DNA from 4 places in the Rhodoferax sp. LS1R11 genome. Region 3 is predicted to be linked to each of the others. Evidence: predicted binding sites of a transcription regulator. Region 3 holds the regulator's gene; each other region holds the start of a gene.

Region 1 (5,731 bases), on a different contig from region 3:
TCAGCGCCGCCACTTTCTGGCTGCCTCCGCCCTGCCCCTGATCGGCTGCGCCCAACCTGACGCCATCACCGGCGGCTTCACCGGCATCAACCATGAGCGGGGTCATTGGTTGCGGGAGCAAAAAACCTGGCCCGCACCAAGCACCACGCACAAGACGGACGTGCTGATTGCTGGGGGTGGCGTGGCGGGGCTGGCCGCGGCGCGGGCCTTGCGCCTCAACGGCAACCAGGACTTCGCCCTGCTGGAACTGGAAGACACGGTGGGCGGCAACAGCCGGGGCGGCGCGGTCAAGGGCATCGCCTGTCCGCTGGGCGCGCACTACCTGCCGGTGCCGGGCGACGATGCGCCCGAGGTGCAGGACCTGCTCGAAGAATTGGGCTTGCGCCGCCGTGTGGCGGGCCGCTGGGAATACGACGAACGCCACCTGTGCCACAGCCCGCAGGAGCGCCTGTTTTTCAACGGTGCCTGGCAAGACGGCTTGTTGCCGGTGCAGGGGGTGGGCCGCGAGACGCTGGTGCAATACCAGAAGTTTGCCGCGTTGGTGGCGCTGGCCCAGCAGCAGGCGCGCTGGGCTATTCCAGTATCAAACAGGCCTCTAGCCACCGTGCAGCGTGCGCTTATAGCTATAACTTTCGTAGCGTATCTGGATCAACACCGCCTCACCGACCCGCACCTGCGCTGGTACCTGGACTACTGCTGCCGTGACGACTATGGCGCGGGCATGGCCACCGTGTCGGCGTGGGCGGGCATCCATTACTTTGCCAGTCGCCACGGTTTTCACGCGCCGGGCGTGGACGCTGCAGAGCGCGAGGGCGTGCTCACCTGGCCCGAGGGCAACGGCTGGCTCACCCAGCGCCTGGCCGCGCCCCTGCAGGAGCGCCTGCATACCGGGCGCGTGGTGCTGCGCGTTGCCACCCTCAAACACGGTGTCGAGGTGGACGCCTTCAACACCACCACCCAGGCGGTAGAGCGCTGGCAGGCCAGGCGCGCCATCGTGGCGCTGCCGGTGTTGGTAGCGGCCCGCGTGGTCGAGAACGCGCCCGACTGGTTGCGCCACACCGCCGCGCGCACTGGGTACGCGCCCTGGCTGGTGGCCAACCTCCACCTCAAGGCTCCGTTGCATGACCGCCCCGGCCCCGCGCCCGCGTGGGACAACGTGCTGTACGGCGCGCCCGGCCTGGGCTATGTGGACGCCATGCACCAGAGCCTGCAGCCGGTGCCCGGCGCCACGGTGCTCACCTACTACCGCGCCTTGGGCGATGTGCCGGGTGGCCCGGTGGCGGGACGGCGCCAGTTGCTGGAGAAGCCGTGGAGCGCGTGGCGCGACGACATCCTGGCCGAGTTGGCCGTGGCGCACCCCGATCTGGCCAGCAAAACGACCCACATCGACCTCACCCGCTACGGCCACGCCATGGCGGTGCCTGTGCCGAGAAATTTAGATGAAATAGGCCTGCAGCCCAGGTGGTACGTGCGCAAGCAGCTATCAAAAACAGAGCGTTCGGTGATCGCCCACGAGCGCCTCACCTTTGCCCACAGCGACTGGGCCGGCTACTCGGTGTTTGAAGAGGCCTTCACGATGGGGCATGGGGCGGCTTGAGCTTCACCCGTTGATCAGCGTCGTCCAGCAGGCGCTGAGCCATGATCTCCAACTCTCGCGGGCCATTGGCACCATAAGTAACGCATTTTTCATAGGAGGGCAGTGAGAAGCAGATGCTTGTGCTTGACGCATCCGTCATTTTCAGGAACTGTGTGCCAATCGTGCCATCGTCTTTGAGAACAACAGAATGGCCGACGCTGTAGTCTGTTGGCAACTCAAAAAAGCGGATGCGGTAGAGATCATTCAGCAAGGCCAGCAAGGCCTTGGGTTCATACCGAAACGCAAGGGTTTGGTTGTTGTGTTCCAGCGTGCCGCTGCCCGTACCGTTCAGTGTGAGGACGTGATTTTTCGTGGAAGCGGCGCGGCCAGGTGCTTGCGTGATACGCACTCGCACCTCATCGAGTCGGTACGTCCCGGGCGGGCCTGCCGTCCCCGCATTGCGTTCTGTCGCCATCGAACAACTCCCCGTCAGGCCCGACATGAAGATGAGCAGACTGGTGATCAGACACCTCATTTGGATCGGCATGGTTTGGATTCCGGTAGAAAGAAAAAAGGGACCCCGTTTCCGGGATCCCTCAGTCATGGTACGCCAACGTGTCAGGCGGCGTTGCGACGGCGACGGGCAATGGAGCCGATAAGCGCCAAGCCAGCCAGCAGCATGGCATAGGTTTCGGGTTCTGGCACGGCGGTGACCGTGTAGCCCAAGTCGCGCATCATGCCGACTTCGATGGCGCTGTAGTCACGTGGCCAAGGGCCGGTGGGGCCTTGGGCGGTCATCATGGTGCCGTAGATGGCGGGGTTTTGGTCGTCCGTGTGCGACACACTGCTGCCACCTTCCCAAGTCGTCGGAGTATAGAGACCGACCGCCTGGCCGCCGTTGGCCGCCATGGCAAAACTGCCGTTGAAGAACATGCCATTGGCCGGACTGGCCCCGCCGACACTGGCGGCATCCCAGACTGACTGATTCAGCGCAAAGGTTGTGGAATTGACCACTTGGTTACCATTCTTGTCGACCAGAAACTTGTCGTACGGGCTCCACTGGTTGGGCGCTAAAGCACTGCCGTTTTGCGCGATGGATGACGAGAAGCCAAGAGCGTGTGTGAACTCATGGAAGATCGTGCTGTAGAAATCATACTGAGTGGTTGGCGTCGCGCCTGCGCCCAGATTCCAGGGCTGACCGAAGTTCACGTTGACGCTACCGTCGGCAGCCGAGCCGTTCTCATCGACTCCGGTGAGCGCCTTGATCCTGACAACTTCTCCGACGGTGAAGCCTGCGACACCCGTCGTGAAACCGGCGCTACCAGCGGATGCCAGATTGTTACTAAGAGGCAGATTGGTGGCTGTGGCAGCCAGCACGATGGTGGCGGTGTTGCTGAAGTGGCTGCCGAACATGGTGGCAAACGCATTGGATGCGTCCGTCATGGCGGATTGACGAGCGACGCCCAGACCGCTGCCTTCCCAAAACCCGCCCACCGCGCCATCGTTGACGCCGTAGTCGAATGTGAAGTTAATGCTGGCCTGGGCAGCCGTGCCGAAGGCCAGGCAGCCGAGCAAAAGCCCGCTATTGACAACGGCACGTGCGATCTGCGTCATCCGGTTTTGTTCTTTGAACTGTGATTGCATGGTGGGGTCCCTGTGTGATTAAGAATTTTTCAGACCAAAAATATGCAATAACCATGCCTCTGAAAGAGACGTATGTAAATCAACGAGTTACATCTTGTTTCGAGGTGTGCCGTCAATTTGTGTAAAGAAATCCGACAGGGAATGCTCTAAATCAGTCTCATGTCATTTCCAGCAGCGGGGCTGGCCGTCACCAAAGACGGCTCGGGTATTCTCCTCACCATCACCTAACAGGGAGCGCATGTGAAGACTATTGGCCTTATCGGCGGCATGAGTTGGGAGTCCACCGTGCCTTACTACCGCCAGATCAACGAAACCGTCAAGGCGCATCTGGGTGGGCTGCACTCGGCCAAGCTCATCCTCTACAGCGTGGACTTTCATGAGGTGGAGCGCCTGCAGCACGCGGGTGACTGGGTTGCCGCGGGCGAGTTGCTGGCGCAGGCCGCGCGGTCCTTGCAGGCGGCGGGTGCCGACTTTCTCGTGCTGTGCACGAACACCATGCACAAGGTGGCCCCGGCCATCGAGGCCGCGGTGGGCATCCCCTTGTTCCACATTGCCGACCCCACCGCCGCTGCCATCCAGCAAGCGGGTTTTACGACCGTGGGTTTGCTGGGGACACGCTTCACCATGGAGCAGGACTTTTACCGCGAGCGTCTGCAGACCCGTCACGGGCTGCAAGTGCTGACCCCGGCGTCCGCAGACCGCGACCAGGTTCACCGCATCATTTACGAGGAGTTGTGTCTGGGGCAGATCGTGGCGGCATCGCGCGCGGTATATCAACGTGTCATGGCCGATCTGGTGACTCAGGGGGCGCAGGCCATCATCCTCGGGTGCACCGAGATATCACTGCTCGTCAGCCCGCAGGACGCCAGCGTGCCCCTGTTCGACACCACGGGCATTCATGCCCGCATGGCGGCAGAGTGGGCCCTGTCAGACGGTGGAATCCGGTCATGAAACACAGGCGTGATGCTGGAAAGCATCTGCATTTCAAGCGATAGACCCGACCCGGCAACTCTTAGAATTCCGCATGACCAATACGACAACAGGGCGCGGCCGCCGCCGGGCCTGGCATTTGCAACCGCAACAGGCCATCATGGCGCTGTCCGTGATCGTGGCGCTTTTGTTGAGCGGGCTGGTGGCCAGTGACCTGCGGCGTGAATATAACCACGAGATTGCCTCTGTTGGCGCGAACACGCAGAACCTGACCCAGGTCCTTGCCGAGCATGCGCGCCAGAGCATGCACCGGGTTGAGCTGGCCCTGCAGCAGGCGGCCACTGAACTGCAGAACACCAGCGCCACCGCCACGGCCGATCCCGCGGCCATGCGGCAGCGTTTGCTGGCCCTGCTTCCCAAGGACGGAATGATGCGCGGGTATTCGGTGATTGACCGCCAGGGAAACTTCGTTTTATCCACCGTGACTGAGGTCGTCAAAGGTCGGCCATCGTTTGCGGACCGCGACTATTTTTTGGCGCAGCAGGTGCCCAACGCGCAAGGACTGGTGTTTGGCGCATCGGTCAAAAGCCGCATCAACGGCGATTGGGTCTTTCCCGTGAGCTTGCGGTTGAGTTCCCCCGGTGGCGGGTTTCAGGGGGTGCTGGTGGGCACGCTCAATCCGGCGTATTTCCAGAGTTTTTATGACTCCATCGATGTCGGCGAGAACGGGTTTGTCACCTTGTTCAACCGCCAGGGCTGGATTTTGGCGCGGGCGCCCCTCAGCGAAAAACTGCTGGCCCATAGCTGGCTCCATGCCCCCATGTTCACGGAGCACCTGCCCACGGCCGATGCCAAAACGGTACGCCAGATCGTGGCGGCGGACGGTGTGGAGCGTGTTTACAGCTACCGGGCGCTCAAGGACTTTCCGGTGGTGGTGACCGTGGGCCAATCCCTGACCGACAGCCTAGCGCCCTGGCGCAAACGGGTCTGGAGCGAGGGGGCGTTTCTTTTTGTCGTGCTGGCGGGGCTTTTTGCCGTCACGCGGTCCATGGTGCGGCAATTGCGCCGACGGGCCCGCACGGAAGCGGCGCTGAAATTACATGAGTTTTCGGTTCAACAAGCCTCGTTGCCCACGTTCTGGATTGGTCAGGATGCCCGCATTTTGCGCGTCAACAAAGCCACCTGCGACCTGCACGGCTACACCGAGGCCGAGTTGCTGGGCATGTCCATCACAGACCTCGACCCCGACTTTCCCAAAGAGCGCTGGCCCAGCCATTGGCAGGAACTGCGCGAGCGCCAGCGCATGTGTTTTGAGACGACACAGGTCAACCGCGACGGTCGGGCGATTCCGGTCGAGGTCGACCTGAACTGGTTTGAATTCGACGGCCTGGAATACAACTTTGCCTATATCCGCGACATCACGGCCCGCAAGCAGGCCGAGGCCGAGATCCAGCGCGGCGCACAGCTGCTGCGCGACGCCATTGATGTGATCGATGAGGCCTTTGTGCTTTATGACCCGGATGACCGGCTGGTGTACTGCAATGAAAAATACCGCGAGTTTTATGTCTTGTCCGCGGATCT
Region 2 (5,731 bases), on a different contig from region 3:
CGTGCTTCCATTGGACGGGCTTCGTTCACCACGAGACCGCGGCCACCGTACTGTTGACCGTTCATGCCGTTGATAGCAGCTTGTGCCTCAGCATCGCTGCCCATTTCCACAAAGCCGAAGCCTTTGGAGCGGCCGGTGTCACGTTCCATCATGACTTTGGCGCTGGTGACAGTTCCGTGTGCTGCAAATGCTTGTTGCAGGTCTTCGTCACGGAAAGAATAAGGCAGGTTGCCTACGTAAAGTTTGTTGCCCATGAAAGGACTCCTCAAAATAACTCAAAACGCGATGGAGTCTAAAACCGCTACAACAAACCAATGAAGACTTAAAGCAGACGCGAAACTGACTAAACACCGCAAACTAATACCGCCGATATTTCGACAATACGACTGCATTATGCGTCAAGTTTTAAATTTCTCCAATTATTTTGAAGAAAGACAGGATTTGGTGCTAAGCGGTTTTGCCGAAGAGGTGTTTTCCGAAGAGAGCGCGGTGTGGAGCACTCTGAATCGCACAAAAATCCGACGTCGGGTGTGAGAAAGACGATAACGCACTGACCAAGCTACAACCAGTTTGCTTGAGCGTCGCACGTCAACATCGTTCCAGCTGGTTGTATTGAATTTTCAATCCTTAGGCGTCTTCAAATGAACCAACGAGCCCTACCTTGCCGATGTCGCGACTGCCGAGTGGGCGGCTGCACAGGTGCGCCAGTGCGGCCAACCGGGCCGCGGACCCCCGTAGTTTCGCGCTGCTCATGGCGCACGACCCTGCCGACCTGCATTTGCGCCTGGCGCCCAGTTGCGGCCACGCTTGCGTGAGGCCTTGTCCGTGCTGCTGATGTTGGGCCTGGGCGGGCGCTTGGCCTGATTTTTAAGGCTAATCGGGCTGTAGCCCCCGTTCACTGTGCAGTAGTAGCTATTAATTCAGTAGCATTAAGTCACCAGTTGGCTTCGCGCTCGGGCGAGGCACTGATCTTGTGGATGGACAGGTCGGCTCCGTCGTATTCCTCTTCCTGGCTCAGCCGCAAACCCAGGGTTGCTTTGAGCAGGCCGTAAACGACCAGCCCACCCGCCAGCGCCCAGGCCACGCCCATGGCCGTGCCGATGAACTGCGCGCCCAAACTGACACCGCCCAGACCGCCCATGGCCTTGGTACCGAAAATACCGGCAGCAATACCGCCCCAGGTGCCGCACAGGCCATGCAAGGGCCACACGCCCAGCACGTCATCAATCTTCCATTTGTTTTGCGTGAGCGTGAACATGAAGACAAAGATGCCGCCAGCCACCGCGCCCACCACCAAGGCGCCCATGGGGTGCATCAGGTCAGAGCCCGCGCACACGGCCACCAGCCCGGCCAGCGGGCCGTTGTGCACAAAGCCGGGGTCGTTTTTGCCAACTACCAGCGCGGCCAGCGTGCCGCCCACCATCGCCATCAGCGAGTTCACGGCCACCAGGCCGGAGATTTTGTCCAGCGTTTGTGCGCTCATCACGTTGAAGCCGAACCAGCCCACGGTCAGCACCCAGGCCCCCAGCGCCAGAAACGGGATGCTCGAGGGCGGATGGGCCGAGATACCGCCGTCCTTGCGGTAACGGTTGGCGCGGGCGCCCAACAGCATGACGGCGGGCAGCGCAATCCAGCCGCCCAGGGCATGCACCACCACGCTGCCGGCAAAGTCATGAAACTCTTCACCGGTCAGGCCCTTGATCCAGGCCTGCACACCCCAGTGCTGGTTCCATACGATGCCCTCGAAGAAGGGGTACACAAAACCCACGATCACCGCTGTGGCAATCAGCTGCGGCCAGAACTTGGCGCGCTCGGCAATGCCGCCCGAAATGATGGCGGGAATGGCGGCCGCGAAGGTCAGCAAAAAGAAGAACTTGACCAGCTCATAGCCGTTTTTGGCCGCCAGCACCTCGGCGCCGACAAAGAAGCTGGTGCCATAGGCCACGCCGTAACCGACGATGAAGTACACCACCGTGGAGACCGAAAAGTCCACCAGAATCTTGACCAGCGCATTGACCTGGTTCTTGCGGCGCACGGTGCCGAGCTCCAGAAATGCAAAACCAGCGTGCATGGCCAGCACCATGACTGCGCCGAGAAGGATGAACAGGGTGTCTGCGCCCTGTTTTAGTGCTTCCATGAGAACCTCTTTGGATTAATTGAGTTGTATTGGTGCGTTTATTTGTATGCAAATGAAAACGCACCAAAATAAAGCAAAAATCGAGCCAAATTGAGCTTTGCAAGTTCATAGTTGTGCAGAACGGTGCATGGGCTGCTCAAAGCAGGTCGGTCCCGGCCGCGAGACGTGACCCGCGCACTTGGATTTATACTTATCTCCAGCGCCGATTTGATCCACGATTGCGGGCGCCGAAGCCGATGAGCTTCGAAATTCAGCTAAATACGGCCACCGCTACCCCTACCAGGCACCCGGCTCCGCATTCAGCGCAGCCGGGTTTTTTTATGTTGATTGCTACACCACAGTCCATGCACTTCGAGGCCGCCTTGCCCTTGCAAAGCGGTGCGCAGCTACGCGACTATTCGCTGAGTTTTGAGACCTACGGCACCCTCAATGCCGACCGCTCCAATGCGGTGCTGGTCTGCCACGCGCTCAATGCCTCGCACCATGTGGCGGGCGTGTATGCGGGCCAGGACAAGTCCGAGGGCTGGTGGCACAACATGATTGGCCCGGGCAAGCCGCTGGACACAACGAAGTTTTTTGTCATTGGCGTCAACAACCTGGGCTCCTGCTTTGGCTCCACCGGCCCCATGCATCTGAACCCCGACACCGGGCGGGTCTACGGCGTTGATTTTCCGGTGGTCACGGTCGAAGACTGGGTCAACGCCCAGGCCCGCTTACTGGACGTCTTGGGTATCCAGACGCTGGCCGCCGTGATGGGCGGCTCGCTCGGTGGCATGCAGGCCCTGAGCTGGGCGCTGCAATACCCCGACCGCGTGCGCCACGCCGTGGTGATTGCCAGCGCGCCCAACCTGACGGCCGAGAACATCGCGTTCAACGAAGTCGCGCGCCGCGCCATCGTGACCGACCCGGATTTTCATGGCGGCCATTTTTACGAGCACGGCACTGTGCCCAAACGCGGCCTGCGCATCGCCCGCATGATTGGCCACATCACCTACCTCAGCGACGACGTGATGAACGAGAAATTTGGGCGCCAGCTGCGCTCGGCGGTGCGCCAAGAGGCCGCCGCCGCGCCGGGCCGCGCATCACGCGAAGCGGACAGCGTGGGGGCCTATCTCTACAGCACGCTGGAGGCCGAGTTCCAGATCGAGAGTTACCTGCGCTACCAGGGCGACAAGTTTGCCGAGTACTTTGACGCCAACACCTACCTGCTGATCACCCGGGCGCTGGACTACTTTGACCCGGCCCGCACCTACGGCGGCGACCTGAGCCATGCGCTGGCGCGCGCCAGCGCCAAGTTCTTGCTGGTGAGCTTCACCACCGACTGGCGGTTTTCACCCAAACGCAGCCGCGAGATCGTCAAGGCCCTGCTCGACAACCGGCGCGACGTCAGTTATGCCGAGATCGATGCGCCCCACGGGCATGATGCCTTTTTGCTCGATGACGCCCGCTACACCAGCGTGATCAGCTCTTATTTTGATAGCGTGGCCCAAGAAGTGGGAGTTGCCCAATGACCGACATCGCCACCAAACACGCCATTGCCCAGCTGGTGCCCCAGGGCGCGCGGGTGCTTGACCTCGGCTGTGGTGACGGCGCCATGCTGGCGCACTTGCAGCAAACGCGTGGCTGCACCGGCTACGGGGTCGAGATCGACGATGCCAATGTGCTGGCCTGCGTCAAGCGCGGCGTCAACGTCATCCAGCTCAACCTGGACGAAGGCCTGGCCATGTTTGGCGACGCCTCGTTTGACGTGGTGCTGCAACTCGACACCCTGCAGCACCTGCGCAACGCCGAGGTCATGCTGCGCGAGACCGTGCGTGTGGGGCGGGTGGGCATCGTGGCCTTCCCCAACTTTGCGCACTGGCCCAACCGCCTCAGTGTGCTGAGCGGGCGCATGCCCGTGACCCGCCGCCTGCCCTACCAGTGGTACGACACGCCCAACATCCGGGTGGGCACCCACGCCGACCTGGGCGTGCTGGCTGAACGCAGCGGCCTGAAGGTGATGGACAGCTTCGGCCTGCAAGACGGCCGCACCGTGCGTTTTGCGCCGAATTTGCTGGCTGGGACGTCGGTCTATACCTTGTCGCGCTGAAGAAATAGGCCGCATCGAATGCCGCCAAAGAAATCAACTTCACATGCAAATGTGAACGGCACCTCGGCGTGGTGCCATCGGCACCCGTAGTCCTATTCCTTCGCAGTCACCACTTGATCTGAGTTATGCAAAGAGAGCGTTGCTTTCAATTGATCGGCGTAGTTAAAGATGTCATCAACACTTTCAAGTGTCATCAGTACCTCTTCCTTCTTTTCATTGAATAGTCCAATACGGAGCTTCTGCGTATTGTTGAACCGCAGTCGGCAAAGTGGCTTCCGATTGTTGTCGTCAAGAAGAATGGCGCAATAACTTTGGGCATCGCGCATTACGATTCGCTTCGCGCCAACTAGCCCTCGAAGAATGGCCCGTACAGCGTAAAAACCTTCAATTTCCTCTGCGGATGTTGCAATTTGTGGTTCGGAGGAATTGGTTACGGGCGTCACGATGAGTGATGACTCAACCATAGGAACTGATTCTGGCGACATTGCAACCTTCAGTCGTTCATTGATTCGCTCACCAATCAGTTGCTCAAAAGCCCGTTTGGTGATCGGGGTGAACTGATCTTTGACTGCAGGTGTGAAGCGTTTGCTTCCTAGCAATTCAGACGAAACCAACCTAACAAAATCCTCAGACGGATTTGTCATCCACTCAGCCAGGCGATTCTGAATCGCACGCATGTATTTCAGATCATTGGCAGTGGTGAGAATAGTGTCGAGATCGAAAGCAACTTTTGCGAATTTCTTTAACTCCTCAACGTCGCGCTCTTTGAAGTCAAGAATGCTGAACTCAAAAAATGGTTTTTCATCCATTTTGTTAGGCTGCTCAATATCAGTGAAAAATCTGTAAGTGAGTCCGTTTGTCAGGACGCCAAAACGTGCTGCGGTGACGTGAAAATATCGAAATAATTGGCCAGCATGATTGATGTTCAAATCCGCCCCTGACTTTTTGCATTCAAAAAGCATGATTGGTTTTCCATCCTTCAAAATTGCGTAGTCAACCTTCTCGCCTTTTTTTGTTCCCACATCAGCGATCAATTCAGGCGTAACTTCAAGGGGATCAAAAACGTTGTATCCCAAGATTTGGATGAAGGGCATAACCATTGCATTTTTTGTTGCCTCCTCCGTTTGAATGATGTCTTTGGTGTTGGCAATACGCGATGCAAGCGCACGAAGTTGATCAATGAAGTCCATGAATACCGTCCCTTTGGATTTGAATAATATTTAGAAAAATGCATCAAGTGAATATTGGTAATTTCACTTTTTGCCGCACTGAATGTAACCCGCAAGGGAAATGGGTGCTCTTCCGTTTTTACCGAATTCGAATGCATTCAACGCAACCGCACGATGGATTCGTGCTATTTGTGTGCATCTACCCAAATGCTTGTGGCACGCTAGGATGTCTTTCAGGCGCTTTGCCTGTGCTAAAGTGATTCAGTCGGGGCTTCAGCTCCCCGGCATCGGTCTCCTCAGAGACCCAAGACGGTGTCCCGTCCAATCGCTGCAACC
Region 3 (5,731 bases):
CCTTTGACCATGTCGAACTTGAACAAACGGCATTCGATGGGGCCGTTCCACATGGGCACGCGGCGCGACTCCTTGAGGCGCATCTTGCCGGGCAGCTTGAGGTCGGGGGTCAGCACCCAGGCGGTCCAGCCGGCATAGTTTTTCTTCCAGTGCGTGGCCAGCTGGCTGAAGAACTCGCCGCCGCCGTCGGTGTGGGCCAGTTCACGGGCACCAAAGCGGCCCACTTGCGCCTCATCCTCATCGTCGTAAGCGCCCAGCGAGCCCTTGGCCACGCCGCCCACGTCAATGCGCTCGCCATACGGCGGGTTCAGCAGCATCACGCCACCGCCGTCTACCGGGGGCATGCGCTGCAAGGCATCGCCGCCGCGGAACTCGATGACGTCGGCCACCCCGGCGCGCTGCGCATTGCGCTGGGCGAAATCGACCATGCGGTGGGCCACGTCGCTGCCAAAAATAATGGGCTTTTGACCGGGCTCGCGCACTACCTCGGCATCCGCCGCTTCCTGTTTCAGGCTCTCCCACTCCGCGCGGCGGAAGGGCAAATACTTTTCGAACGCAAACCGGCGACGGCTGCCCGCCGCGATGTTGCACGCGATCTGGGCCGCCTCAATCACCACGGTGCCGCTGCCGCAGCAGGGGTCGTACAAGGGCTGCAAATCTTCGTCGCCATCGGCCCAGCCACTGGCGGCAATCATGGCCGCGGCCAGGGTTTCCTTCAAGGGCGCATCCCCCTTGTCCTCGCGCCAGCCACGTTTGAACAGCGGCTCGCCCGAGGTGTCGATGTACAGCGAGCAGTGGTCGGTGGTGAGGTGGGTGTAAATACGCACGTCGGGCCACTGGGTGTTGACGTCCGGACGCACACCGCCCGCGGTCTCCCGAAACCGGTCGCACACCGCGTCCTTGATCTTGAGCGCCGCAAAGTTCAACGAGGTGAGCGGGCTGTGTTGCGCCGTTACCTCCACCTTGATGCTTTCCTTCGGCGTGAACCAGCGCTCCCACGCCACCTCGCTGGCGGCGCGGTACAGGTCCTGCTCGCCACGGTACTCGGTGTAGGACAGCAGCACCAGCACGCGCTGGGCCAGGCGGCTGTACAGATTGAGCAGCATGGCATGCGCCATGGAGGTGCGCACGGCCACGCCGCCGCGCTGCTTGGTCACGCAGCCTGGCGGCAAGCCGGTGATGCGCAGAATCTCGGGCGCCAGGTAGTCCTCGACGCCGGCGGCGCAGGGCAAAAATAATTGAAGTTGGTTCATGGTGTTCTGGATAAAGGCGCTACAGCGCCTTGCGCAAGGATGCGGGGGCAATCCGCAGACCTTCGCGGTATTTGGCCACCGTGCGGCGGGCGCAGTCGATGCCCTGCTCTTTGAGCATCTCGGAAATCTGGTTGTCGCTGAGCGGCTTGGTCACGCTTTCGGCGCTGATGAATTGCTTGATCAGGGCGCGCACTGCGGTGCTGGATGCGTTGCCGCCCGAGTCGGTGCCCAGGCCGGAGCCAAAGAAATACTTGAGCTCAAACGTGCCAAACGGCGTGGCCATGTACTTGGCCGTGGTCACCCGGCTGATGGTCGATTCGTGCAGGCCCAGCTCGTCGGCAATCTCGCGCAGCACCAAGGGGCGCATGGCCAGTTCACCATGGGTGAAGAAGCTCTTTTGACGCTCCACAATGGCGTTGCTGACCCGCAAAATCGTGTCAAAGCGCTGCTGGATGTTCTTGATGAACCAGCGCGCCTCCTGCAGCCGCTGCTGCAGCGCCGCAAAGTTGGACGACTCGCTACCGCCGCCCTTGTGCTGCTTGAGCGCGTTGGCGTAGATGTCATGCACCCGCAGGCGGGGCATCACCTCGGCATTGAGCCGCACCTGGAATTTGGCCTGAGCGCCCTTGCCGACCTTGACCACCAGCACATCGGGCACCACGATGTTGCGTTCCACATTCACAAACCGCCGGCCCGGCTTGGGCTCCAGGCGGGCGATGAGCGCAATGGCTTCGCGCACGGCGGCATCGGTGACCGCGCACACCTGAACGAGTCGCTTCACGTCGCGTCGCGCCAGCAGGTCCATCGGCTGGGCACAGATGCGCAAGGCCACCTTCAGGACCGACTGCAACTGTCGGGAGGCCGGGTCCGTCACCGCCCTGGCCAGCAAGGCCTTCAGTTGCAAGGTCAGGCACTCGGCCAGATGGCGCGCCCCGACCCCCGCGGGCTCCAGGCTTTGCAGCAGCGACAGCGCCACCGTGAAATGGTGCACCAGTTGTTCGACCTGCTCGGCATCGCCGTCCCCGGCCAGGCCCTGGGCCAGCGAGATGAGTGTGTCCTCCAGGTAGCCGTCGTCGTTCAGGGACTCGATCAAAAATCGCAGGGCGGCGCGGTCTTCCTCACTCAAACGCAAGGCCAGCGCCTGGCGGTGCAAATGACTTTGCAGCGACTCCTGGGTGCGCGCCATCTCGGTCACATCGGCGTCTTCGTTGCCGTTGAGGTTGTTGGTGCTGGGCTTGGCATCGCCACCCCACTCGCTGTCGTCGGGTGACAGGGAGGCGCTGCCATCGCCTTCCCAACTTTGGCCGTCGTCGGCGGACAGCGGCGTGACTTCAGTATCATTTTCGCCTGTAGCCCTCGTCTCTACTGCGTAGTCAGCTACAGTATTGGTAGCAGCTTCGGCATTGAGATCGTCATTGCGCACGGGCGTATCGGCCTGCGCCAGACCAAACTCCTCGCGCACCGGCTGGTCTGCGCCCAGCTCCAGAAACGGGTTGTCGTCCAGCATCTGGTCGACTTCCTGGCTCAGCTCCAGCGTGGAGAGTTGCAACAGGCGGATCGACTGCTGCAACTGCGGCGTGAGCGCCAGGTGCTGCGAAACACGGAGGGAAAGACCTTGCTTCATGTGCTCACCGCAGTGTCGGGCGCGTGAGTAAAGGCCGCCGCGCCGGGCCGCCCCAAGCAAGGCCAGCCCCCCTCGGGGGGCAGTGCAGTACACGCAGTGACAAACGTGGGGGCCATATATCTACATTTTGAAGTGTTCACCCAGATAGACCCGACGCACGTTGGCGTCGTTGACGATCTCGGAAGGTGTGCCCTCAGCGAGCACGGTGCCGTCGCTGATGATGTAGGCGTGATCACAAATGCCCAGGGTTTCGCGCACGTTGTGGTCGGTGATCAGCACGCCCAGACCCCGGGCTTTCAAAAAACTGATGATGCGCTGGATCTCGATCACGGCAATCGGGTCAATCCCGGCAAACGGTTCGTCCAGCAGAATGAACCGGGGCTGGGTAGCCAGCGCGCGGGCAATTTCAACCCGGCGCCGCTCGCCACCGGACAGCGCCAGGGCGGGCGTTTCCCGCAGGTGGTCCACGCGCAACTCCTGCAGCAGCTCGGTCAGACGTTTCTCGATCTCGGCTTTGCCCAGGGGTTTGCCGGCCTCGTCGCGCTGCAGCTCCAGCACGGCGCGCACGTTGTCTTCCACATTGAGCTTGCGAAAAATGGAGGCTTCCTGCGGCAGGTAACTCAGCCCCAGGCGGGCCCGCCGGTGAATGGGCATGTGCTCGATGGACTGGCCATCAATGGTGATGTCACCCGAGGTGGCGCGCACCAGGCCCACAATCATGTAGAACGACGTGGTTTTGCCCGCACCGTTGGGACCCAGCAGGCCCACCACCTCGCCTTTTCGAACCGTCAGCGACACGTCCTTGACGGCCTTGCGGCTGCCATAGAACTTCTGCAGGTGGCTGGCCACAAGCCGGCTTTCGCCGTTGAGGCCATCGGCCCGAGACGAGGCCTCGGCCACAGAGACGTCGTTCGTCACTTTTTCGGCTCCTCCGGCGTCGGGCTGGCGCGCAGCACCGGCGAAGGGCTTGCGCCGTTGGCCGCAGCAGGGTCCGACTTGGGTGTCAGCATGACACGCACGCGCCCGGCTGGCGTGCCCGGACTGGCCTTGGCCACTGAGCCATCAATCGTGAAAACGTCTGTGCTATTGTTGTAGAAAATAACGGCGCCGGTCATTTCGTCGTTCAGTTTGGTGCCCTGAAAGCGGCGCAGCTGCGCTTTTTTGATGAACTTGACGGTGTCGGCCCGGCTGTCGTACTCGATGGTCTCGCCTTCGCCTTCGATGTACTCATCCAGGCCTTCACGTTTTTGCCGGAAGTAGGCCAGCTTGCCGGGCTCCGAAGTCACCAGCCCGAACTGGTAACCCTCGGCGTCCTGGCGAACCTCAATTTTGGTACCCCGAATCACGATGCTGCCCTTGGTCAAGACCACGCCGCCGGTGAAGACACTGGTCTTCTTGGCGTCGTCGTAACGCAAGGTATCAGCTTCCACATTCATGGGCTTGTTGCGGTCCGCTTTGTCGGCGTGCGCGATTCCCCCCGAAAGGGCCAGCGCCGCGATCAAAAGCAGAGAGGAAAGTGATGATTTCATAAAGGCACGAATCTTGCATTAATACGTTGCCTTTGGATTGTAACGACGGTAAGCGTTGACTCAAGCCTGTTACGTCACAAATGCCTGAATCTGCTTGACAGACACGAGCTGTCGCTTAGCCGCAACGGCGTCCCGGCTGAACGCCCTGCCACCCGGGCCAGTTCAGCGAATGAGGTGATCACCGGCCCGTGCGAATGCCTGCCATCAGGTGCTCAGCTACTTTCAGTGCGCGCTCCATGCTCTTGGCCAACGAGCCATCGGTGTAAAAACGCCCGCCAATGCCCAGGGCGGGAACGCCTTCCACCTTGTAGGCGTTTTGCAACTGGGTGCCGCGAGACGCTTTGGTGGAGACGGAGAAGGAATTGAAGTGCTCCAGGAACTTGGCCTTGTCCACGCCCTGCTTGGCCACCCAGTCTCCGATGGGGCCGACCTTGTCCAGGCTTTGTTTTTCCACATGAATCGCGGCAAACACCTTGCTGTGAAGCTTGTCGATCAGGCCCATGGCCTCCAGGGCATAAAACAGGCGCTGCTGCGGCACGAAGTCGTCACGGAACGCGACCGGCACCCGGCGCACCATGACGTCTTTGGGTACGCGCTTGCTCCAGGCGTCAAAAGTGGGCTCGAAGGCGTTGCAATGGGGGCAGCTGTACCAAAAGAATTCAACAACCTCGATGATCCCGGCCTTGGCTTCGACGGCAGCGGGCTTCTCCACCACCAGATAATCCGTACCTGCCTCAGGCGGCTTCGCTTGCGCCTGGGCAGCCAACGGAACCAGTGCAGCCCCTGCAGCCGCACTGCAAGCCAGAGAAAATTCACGACGTTTCATCTTCAAATACTCCAAACAAAAAGATATCGGATCAGGATGGCGACGATAAGTTCGGTACTTCGCACCGTTCAGGGGGATTAACGCTGTACCCGGACCAACGCGGTGTCCATCCCGGCGGCGTCCAGTTTTTCCTTGGTTCGTTCGGCTTCGTCCTTTTTGTCAAAAGGCCCGACCCGCACCCGAAACACGGCCCGCCCGGCCTGTTCACGCTCGGTCACCCGGGCTTCTATGCCACTGAGAGACAATTTTGCACGCTGGCTTTCTGCGTCTTCGGGGGTGCGAAATGCGCCCGCCTGCACGAAGTAGGTGAATGGTTCAGCGGTCGCGCCAGAGGACTTGGCCTTGGCGAGATCGCCCAAGGGGTCCACGCTGCTGGCCGACTTCACGTCAGCTTTCGTTTTCGGAGCTGTCGTGGGGGCAGCGTCTGAGGCCGCCGTAAAAGCCGGTTTGGCCTTGACCACAGCCACAGGAGGCGCAACCACCGCCGCTCCGTCGGCTG
Region 4 (5,731 bases), on a different contig from region 3:
ACCGAGGCCGTGCGTGTGTATGCCGACGGGCAGCGCATGCTCAAGCGCCTGATCGAAGGCCGCTGGCTGACTGCCAACGCGGTGATTGGCCTGTACCCCGCCAACTCGGTGAACGACGACGACATCGAGTTCTACACCGATGAGACCCGCACCGAGGTCGCCATGACCTGGTACGGCCTGCGCCAGCAAACAGAAAAACAGGTGATTGAGGGCGTGATGCGCCCCAGCCGCTGCCTGGCCGACTTTGTCGCCCCCAAGGGGGTGGCCGCCGACTACGCGGGCATCTTTGCCGTGACCGCAGGCATTGGGGTTGACAAGAAGGAAAAATACTTCGAGGACGACCATGACGACTACTCGGCCATCATGCTCAAGTCGATTGCCGACCGGTTGGCCGAGGCCTTTGCCGAGTGCCTGCACCACCGGGTCCGCGCGGACCTGTGGGGCTACGCGCCCAGCGAGGCACTGACACCGGAAGACCTGATTGCCGAAAAGTACAAAGGCATCCGCCCGGCACCGGGCTACCCGGCCTGCCCCGACCACAGCGTGAAAAAAGAAATGTTCGACCTGCTGCAGTGCCAGGACATCGGCATGGCCGTGACCGAGAGCCTGGCCATGACACCGGCGGCGAGCGTGAGCGGCTTCTACCTGGGGCACCCGGACAGCACGTATTTCAACGTGGGCAAGATTGGCGATGACCAGCTTAAAGACCTCGCCACACGCCGCCAGATGAACGAGCAGGCCCTGCAGCGGCTGCTGGCGCCCAACCTGTAAGCGCTGGGGCATGGTTACATGTCATCACAATAATTAACGCCTGAAGAGACCGCTTGGTGGTCCAATTCGTCCAATAGATGGCAGTTTCCGCGTATCTTGCATTTCCGCAAGGCCACGCGTAAGCTCAATAAATCGTTATGAGTTGGAAAAAATCAAAATTTGCATCCAGCCTGATGAGCCTCTTTGGCGAACCCTCCAAGGAAGTTGTTCCAGAGAGTCGCATCAAGGATATTCGCCAGGCGATGCTCGACAGCATTGTGGGCTTGGGTACAAGCCACCAGTTTGCGCAGGTATGGGCGCGGGTCTTGTACGCGCCTGACATTCAGGCACTCTGGTACTTGCGCAGCGATTTGATGACCTTGCTCTCGGGTTTGCTGGGTGAGCGCACAGCCGGTGTCCGCCTGGCCACCATCAGCCGCCTGTTTGAGGGCCAGTTGCCCTCAGCCCAAAAATCACGCCCCAACAGTCTGGGCAACTGAGCGCCGGTACTGCATGGCTTCCGCCAAGTGGGCGACCTGGGTGGTCGGTGCCCCAGCCAGATCAGCAATGGTACGGGCGACCTTCAGAGCCCGGTGGGTGCTGCGTGCCGACCAGCCCAGACGGGCGGCCGCAATATTCAGGAACTTGACGGCTGCATCATCGAGCAGCAAGTGCACATCGATCTCCTGCCCCTGCAAAGCCTGGTTGGATTTGCCCTGGCGTGCAACGGCCCGTGCACGCGCCGCTGTGCAGCGCTCCCGAATGGACGCGGTGGACTCCCCCGCCTGGGCCAGCAGCAAATCGGACGACACCACGGCGGGCACTTCCACATGCAGGTCGATGCGGTCGATCAAGGGGCCACTGAGCTTGCCCTGATACCGCGCCACCTGGTCGGGCGTGCAACGGCAGGCCTTCTGGGCCGAGCCCAGATAACCACAGGGACAAGGATTCATGGCCCCAATCAACTGGAACCGTGCTGGAAACTCCGCCCGGCGGGCAGCCCGTGAGATGGTGATGGAACCCGTCTCCAGGGGCTCACGCAAGGCCTCAAGCGCCGCCCTGGGGAACTCTGGCATCTCATCCAGAAACAGGACCCCGTGGTGCGCCAGTGAGATTTCCCCGGGTCGCGGCGGAGAGCCACCACCGACCAGGGCCACGGCGCTGGCCGTATGGTGCGGCGAACACGTCGGCCTCTGCGCCCAGCGGTCCAGCGAAAAGCGCCCGCCCAGGCTGGCCACGGCGGCGCTTTGCAGGGCTTCGTCGGTGGTCATGGCGGGCAGCAGGCCTGCAAACCGCTGCGCCAGCATGGACTTGCCAGACCCGGGCGGCCCCATGAGCAGCAGGCTATGCCCGCCCGCCGCCGCAATCTCCAGCGCCCGTTTCGCACCCAGCTGACCTTTGACATCCGCCAGGTCCAGGTACTGAGCCGCATGGGCCTGCAGGGTGGCCGTGACCCGGGACCAGCCGGTGGACGGCTCGGCAGGGGGGGCGTCAGACGAATCAGGCAGGAAATGCTGCACCACATCCAGCAAATGGCGGGCCCTGTAGACGATGGCGTCCGGCACCAGGGCGGCTTCTTCAGCGCTTTCAGGTGGCAGTACCAGCTGGGTGACGACACCTCCCGCGTGCAGCGCCAGGCTCATGGCCAGCGCACCACGCACGGGGCGTAACTCGCCTGACAGGGACAACTCGCCGGCAAACTCATGGCCTGCCAGCTTATGGGCATCAATCTGGCCGCTGGCCGCCAGAATGCCCAAAGCGATGGGCAAGTCAAACCGCCCGGAGTCTTTGGGCAGGTCGGCTGGCGCCAGGTTGACCGTGATGCGTTTGTTGGAGGGAAATTCCAGCCCCGAGTTTTGAATGGCCGAGCGAACCCGCTCACGGGCTTCCTTGACTTCCACGTCTGCGAGACCCACCAGCGTGAAGCTCGGCAGGCCATTGGCCAAATGTACCTCCACCGTGACGGCCGCGGCCTCCAGCCCCAGCAGGGCACGGCTTTGCACCAAAGACAAACTCATGTGGATTCCTCTCCAAAGGGTGCAAACCAAGGCTTCTCTCAAAAACTGAGCAGACGTCGCCAGCAAACACTGTTTATTTATACATGCATATTAGCCGAAAGGCTGCGACGCAGCAAATGGGCGAGGTGCCTGCCGGCAGAGGCCACCTTCTGCACCAAACTCGGCCATGCACCCCTCTCACGCCAAAAGAGTGCGCACCAAATAAACCGCAGCCTCATACTGCACCCAGTTGGTGCAATCGACGCATTAGCTGGGGTAAGCGGACATCAAGCCCCCTAATCAATCATTCGGTGTCAGGGCAAAATCATCAAAGATGCACTGGCATGAACCATGCTTGTCACTCCCGTTCACGAAATTGTTGGAGAAGCTGATGAAGCTCGTAACGCTGTGTGCAACTGATCATTTCCATGCTGAGGAGAACCCATGAAACTTGTAACCGCCATCATTAAACCCTTCAAGCTGGACGAGGTGCGTGAAGCGCTCTCTGCCATCGGCGTGCAGGGCATCACCGTCACTGAAGTCAAAGGCTTCGGCCGTCAAAAAGGCCACACCGAGCTGTACCGCGGTGCAGAGTACGTGGTCGATTTCCTGCCCAAGGTCAAGATCGAAGCCGCCATTGCCGATGAGCTGGTGGACCGCGTCATTGAAGCCATTGAAGGTGCAGCCCGCACCGGCAAGATTGGTGATGGCAAGATTTTTGTCTACAACCTCGAACAAGTCGTACGCATTCGCACCGGTGAGACCGGCAAGGAAGCGCTGTAAGGCCCTCGCCCACCTGACACGAGAACATCAAAATGAAAAAACTACTAGCCTCCCTCGCCCTGGGTTTGAGTCTCCTGGTTGGCGGCACAGCCACCCTCGCCCAGACCGCGGCACCCGCTGCGGTTGCGGCCTCTGAAGCAGCAGTCCCTGCGGCCGCACCGGCAGAAGCAAAACCTGCTGATGCAGTCGCTCCTGCGGCCCCCGCCGCCGCCGTGGCTGCAGCCCCTGCGGCCGAAGCCGCCCCGGCACCAGCACCTGTTCCCAACAAGGGCGACACCGCCTGGATGATGGTTTCCACGCTGCTGGTGATTCTGATGACCGTGCCCGGCCTGGCCTTGTTTTACGGCGGCCTGGTCCGCTCCAAGAACATGCTGTCGGTGCTGATGCAAGTCATGGTGACCTTCTCGCTCATCGTGGTCCTGTGGTTCATCTACGGTTACAGCCTGGCGTTCACCGAGGGCAACGCCTTCATCGGTGGTTTTGACCGCTTGTTCATGAAGGGCATCTGGGACAACGCCGCGGGCACGTTTGCCAACGCCGCCACGTTCAGCAAGGGTGTCTACATTCCTGAGATCGTGTTTGCCGCCTTCCAGGCCACGTTCGCCGGTATCACCTGCGCACTGATCGTCGGCGCTTTTGCCGAACGCATGAAGTTCTCGGCAGTGCTGATGTTCTCGGCCCTGTGGTTCACGTTCAGCTACGCACCGATCGCTCACATGGTGTGGTTCTGGATGGGACCTGACGCCTACGGCACCAAAGAAGTGGTTGACGCCATGAACGCCAAGGCCGGTTATGTCTGGCAGTCCGGCGCACTTGACTTTGCAGGCGGCACCGTGGTGCACATCAACGCGGCTGTGGCCGGTCTGGTCGGCGCCTTCATGGTGGGCAAGCGTATTGGTTACGGCAAGGAATCGATGGCCCCTCACAGCCTGACCTTGACCATGGTGGGCGCGTCCCTGCTGTGGGTGGGCTGGTTCGGCTTCAACGCCGGTTCCGCTCTGGAAGCCAACGGTTTCGCCGCTCTGGCCTTCATCAACACCTTTGGCGCCACAGCGGCTGCCGTGTTGGCCTGGTGCCTCGGTGAAGCGCTGATGCGCGGCAAAGCCTCCATGCTGGGTGCAGCATCCGGTGCGGTGGCGGGTCTGGTTGCGATCACACCAGCCTGCGGCAACGTCGGCATCGGTGGTGCCTTGATCATCGGCACAGTGGCCAGCTTTGCCTGCCTGTGGGGTGTGAACGGCCTGAAGAAGATGCTCGGTGCTGACGACTCCCTGGACGTCTTCGGCGTGCACGGCATCGGCGGTATCGTCGGCGCCCTGCTGACCGGTGTGTTCAACTCGCCCGCATTGGGTGGCCCTGGCTACGTGGCTGACTGGGTAACAGCCACGATGGTGACCTCGGCTGACTACTCCATCGCAGCCCAAGTGTGGATTCAGGCCAAAGCTGTGCTGACCACCATTGTCTGGTCTGGTGTGGTGTCCTTTGTGGCCTTCAAGCTGGTTGACCTGACCATTGGTCTGCGTGTCAGCGAAGAAGAAGAACGCGAAGGCCTGGACATCTCGTCACACGGCGAGACGGCTTACAACCGTTAATTGAAGACGCAGGCTGCGGACCACCAGGTTCGCAGCAGTGCCAGGAACCCACCCCAGCGACTGGCTGCGGTGGGTTTTTTTATGGGCGGCTCAACTCACCCTCAGCGCCGCACTGACCACATCCTCATCCGGCGCAACAAACACCGCGTTGTGTCGCTCCGTCAGCGGACCGCCACCGGGAATGACGTCGCCGTTGGGCTCATAACCCACCGCCTTGAACTTCCATACCGCGCCGATGCGCTTGAGGTTGCCCACGTGCTCGCCCTGGTCGGTCAAGACCTGGTACACGAGTTCATTTACTTTGCTCAGCGTCAATTTATTCAATGCGTTTCACCTTGGACTTGCCCGCCATCTGGCGGGCGTGGCGGCGAGCTTAACTTGCCGGTGGCGACGTGTGGCGTCCATGCACAATAAGGCTCAGGAGACCCCCTCACCATGACATCCGCCATTGAACTCTCAAGCGACACGTTCCGCTGTGAAATTGCCCCCGCGCTGGGCGGCTGCATCGCTGGCCTTTGGCTGGGCGACACGCCCGTGCTGCGCTCCACGCCCGCCCCGCTGCTGACCACCGTGCGCCAGTCCGGCAGTTATCCGCTGGTGCCTTTTTCC

Evidence for each region. Region 3 encodes sigma-54, which starts transcription at its own class of promoters, with help from an activator protein. Its sites were predicted from a motif close to TGGCANGNAANCTGCTTT; they were not measured.
Region 1: AC097N_RS10170 (PEP-CTERM sorting domain-containing protein) is a predicted target of sigma-54. The motif match lies at 3,262-3,279, and genes of this name have one in related genera.
Region 2: AC097N_RS10400 (ammonium transporter) is a predicted target of sigma-54. The motif match lies at 2,208-2,225, and genes of this name have one in related genera.
Region 4: glnK (P-II family nitrogen regulator) is a predicted target of sigma-54. The motif match lies at 3,088-3,105, and genes of this name have one in related genera.

Annotation. Positions count from the first base shown of each region.
Region 1 covers NZ_JBWMAW010000007.1:10,047-15,777, reverse strand. Annotated here, with positions in the region: gene AC097N_RS10180 (FAD-dependent oxidoreductase) at 1-1,597, shown strand, start outside; gene AC097N_RS10175 (hypothetical protein) at 1,572-2,123, opposite strand; gene AC097N_RS10170 (PEP-CTERM sorting domain-containing protein) at 2,195-3,220, opposite strand; gene AC097N_RS10165 (aspartate/glutamate racemase family protein) at 3,461-4,171, shown strand; gene AC097N_RS10160 (response regulator) at 4,245-5,731, shown strand, end outside.
Region 2 covers NZ_JBWMAW010000007.1:57,125-62,855, reverse strand. Annotated here, with positions in the region: gene AC097N_RS10410 (RNA recognition motif domain-containing protein) at 1-254, opposite strand, end outside; gene AC097N_RS10405 (hypothetical protein) at 628-753, opposite strand; gene AC097N_RS10400 (ammonium transporter) at 935-2,137, opposite strand; gene metX (homoserine O-succinyltransferase MetX) at 2,458-3,648, shown strand; gene metW (methionine biosynthesis protein MetW) at 3,645-4,226, shown strand; gene AC097N_RS10385 (type I restriction endonuclease) at 4,319-5,416, opposite strand.
Region 3 covers NZ_JBWMAW010000002.1:95,143-100,873, forward strand. Annotated here, with positions in the region: gene AC097N_RS03175 (THUMP domain-containing class I SAM-dependent RNA methyltransferase) at 1-1,253, opposite strand, end outside; gene rpoN (RNA polymerase factor sigma-54) at 1,273-2,877, opposite strand; gene lptB (LPS export ABC transporter ATP-binding protein) at 2,998-3,795, opposite strand; gene lptA (lipopolysaccharide transport periplasmic protein LptA) at 3,792-4,406, opposite strand; gene AC097N_RS03195 (thiol:disulfide interchange protein DsbA/DsbL) at 4,585-5,232, opposite strand; gene AC097N_RS03200 (SPOR domain-containing protein) at 5,310-5,731, opposite strand, start outside.
Region 4 covers NZ_JBWMAW010000012.1:43,873-49,603, forward strand. Annotated here, with positions in the region: gene metH (methionine synthase) at 1-771, shown strand, start outside; gene AC097N_RS14640 (hypothetical protein) at 945-1,250, shown strand; gene AC097N_RS14645 (YifB family Mg chelatase-like AAA ATPase) at 1,224-2,768, opposite strand; gene glnK (P-II family nitrogen regulator) at 3,192-3,530, shown strand; gene AC097N_RS14655 (ammonium transporter) at 3,563-5,122, shown strand; gene AC097N_RS14660 (hypothetical protein) at 5,213-5,446, opposite strand; gene AC097N_RS14665 (aldose 1-epimerase) at 5,558-5,731, shown strand, end outside.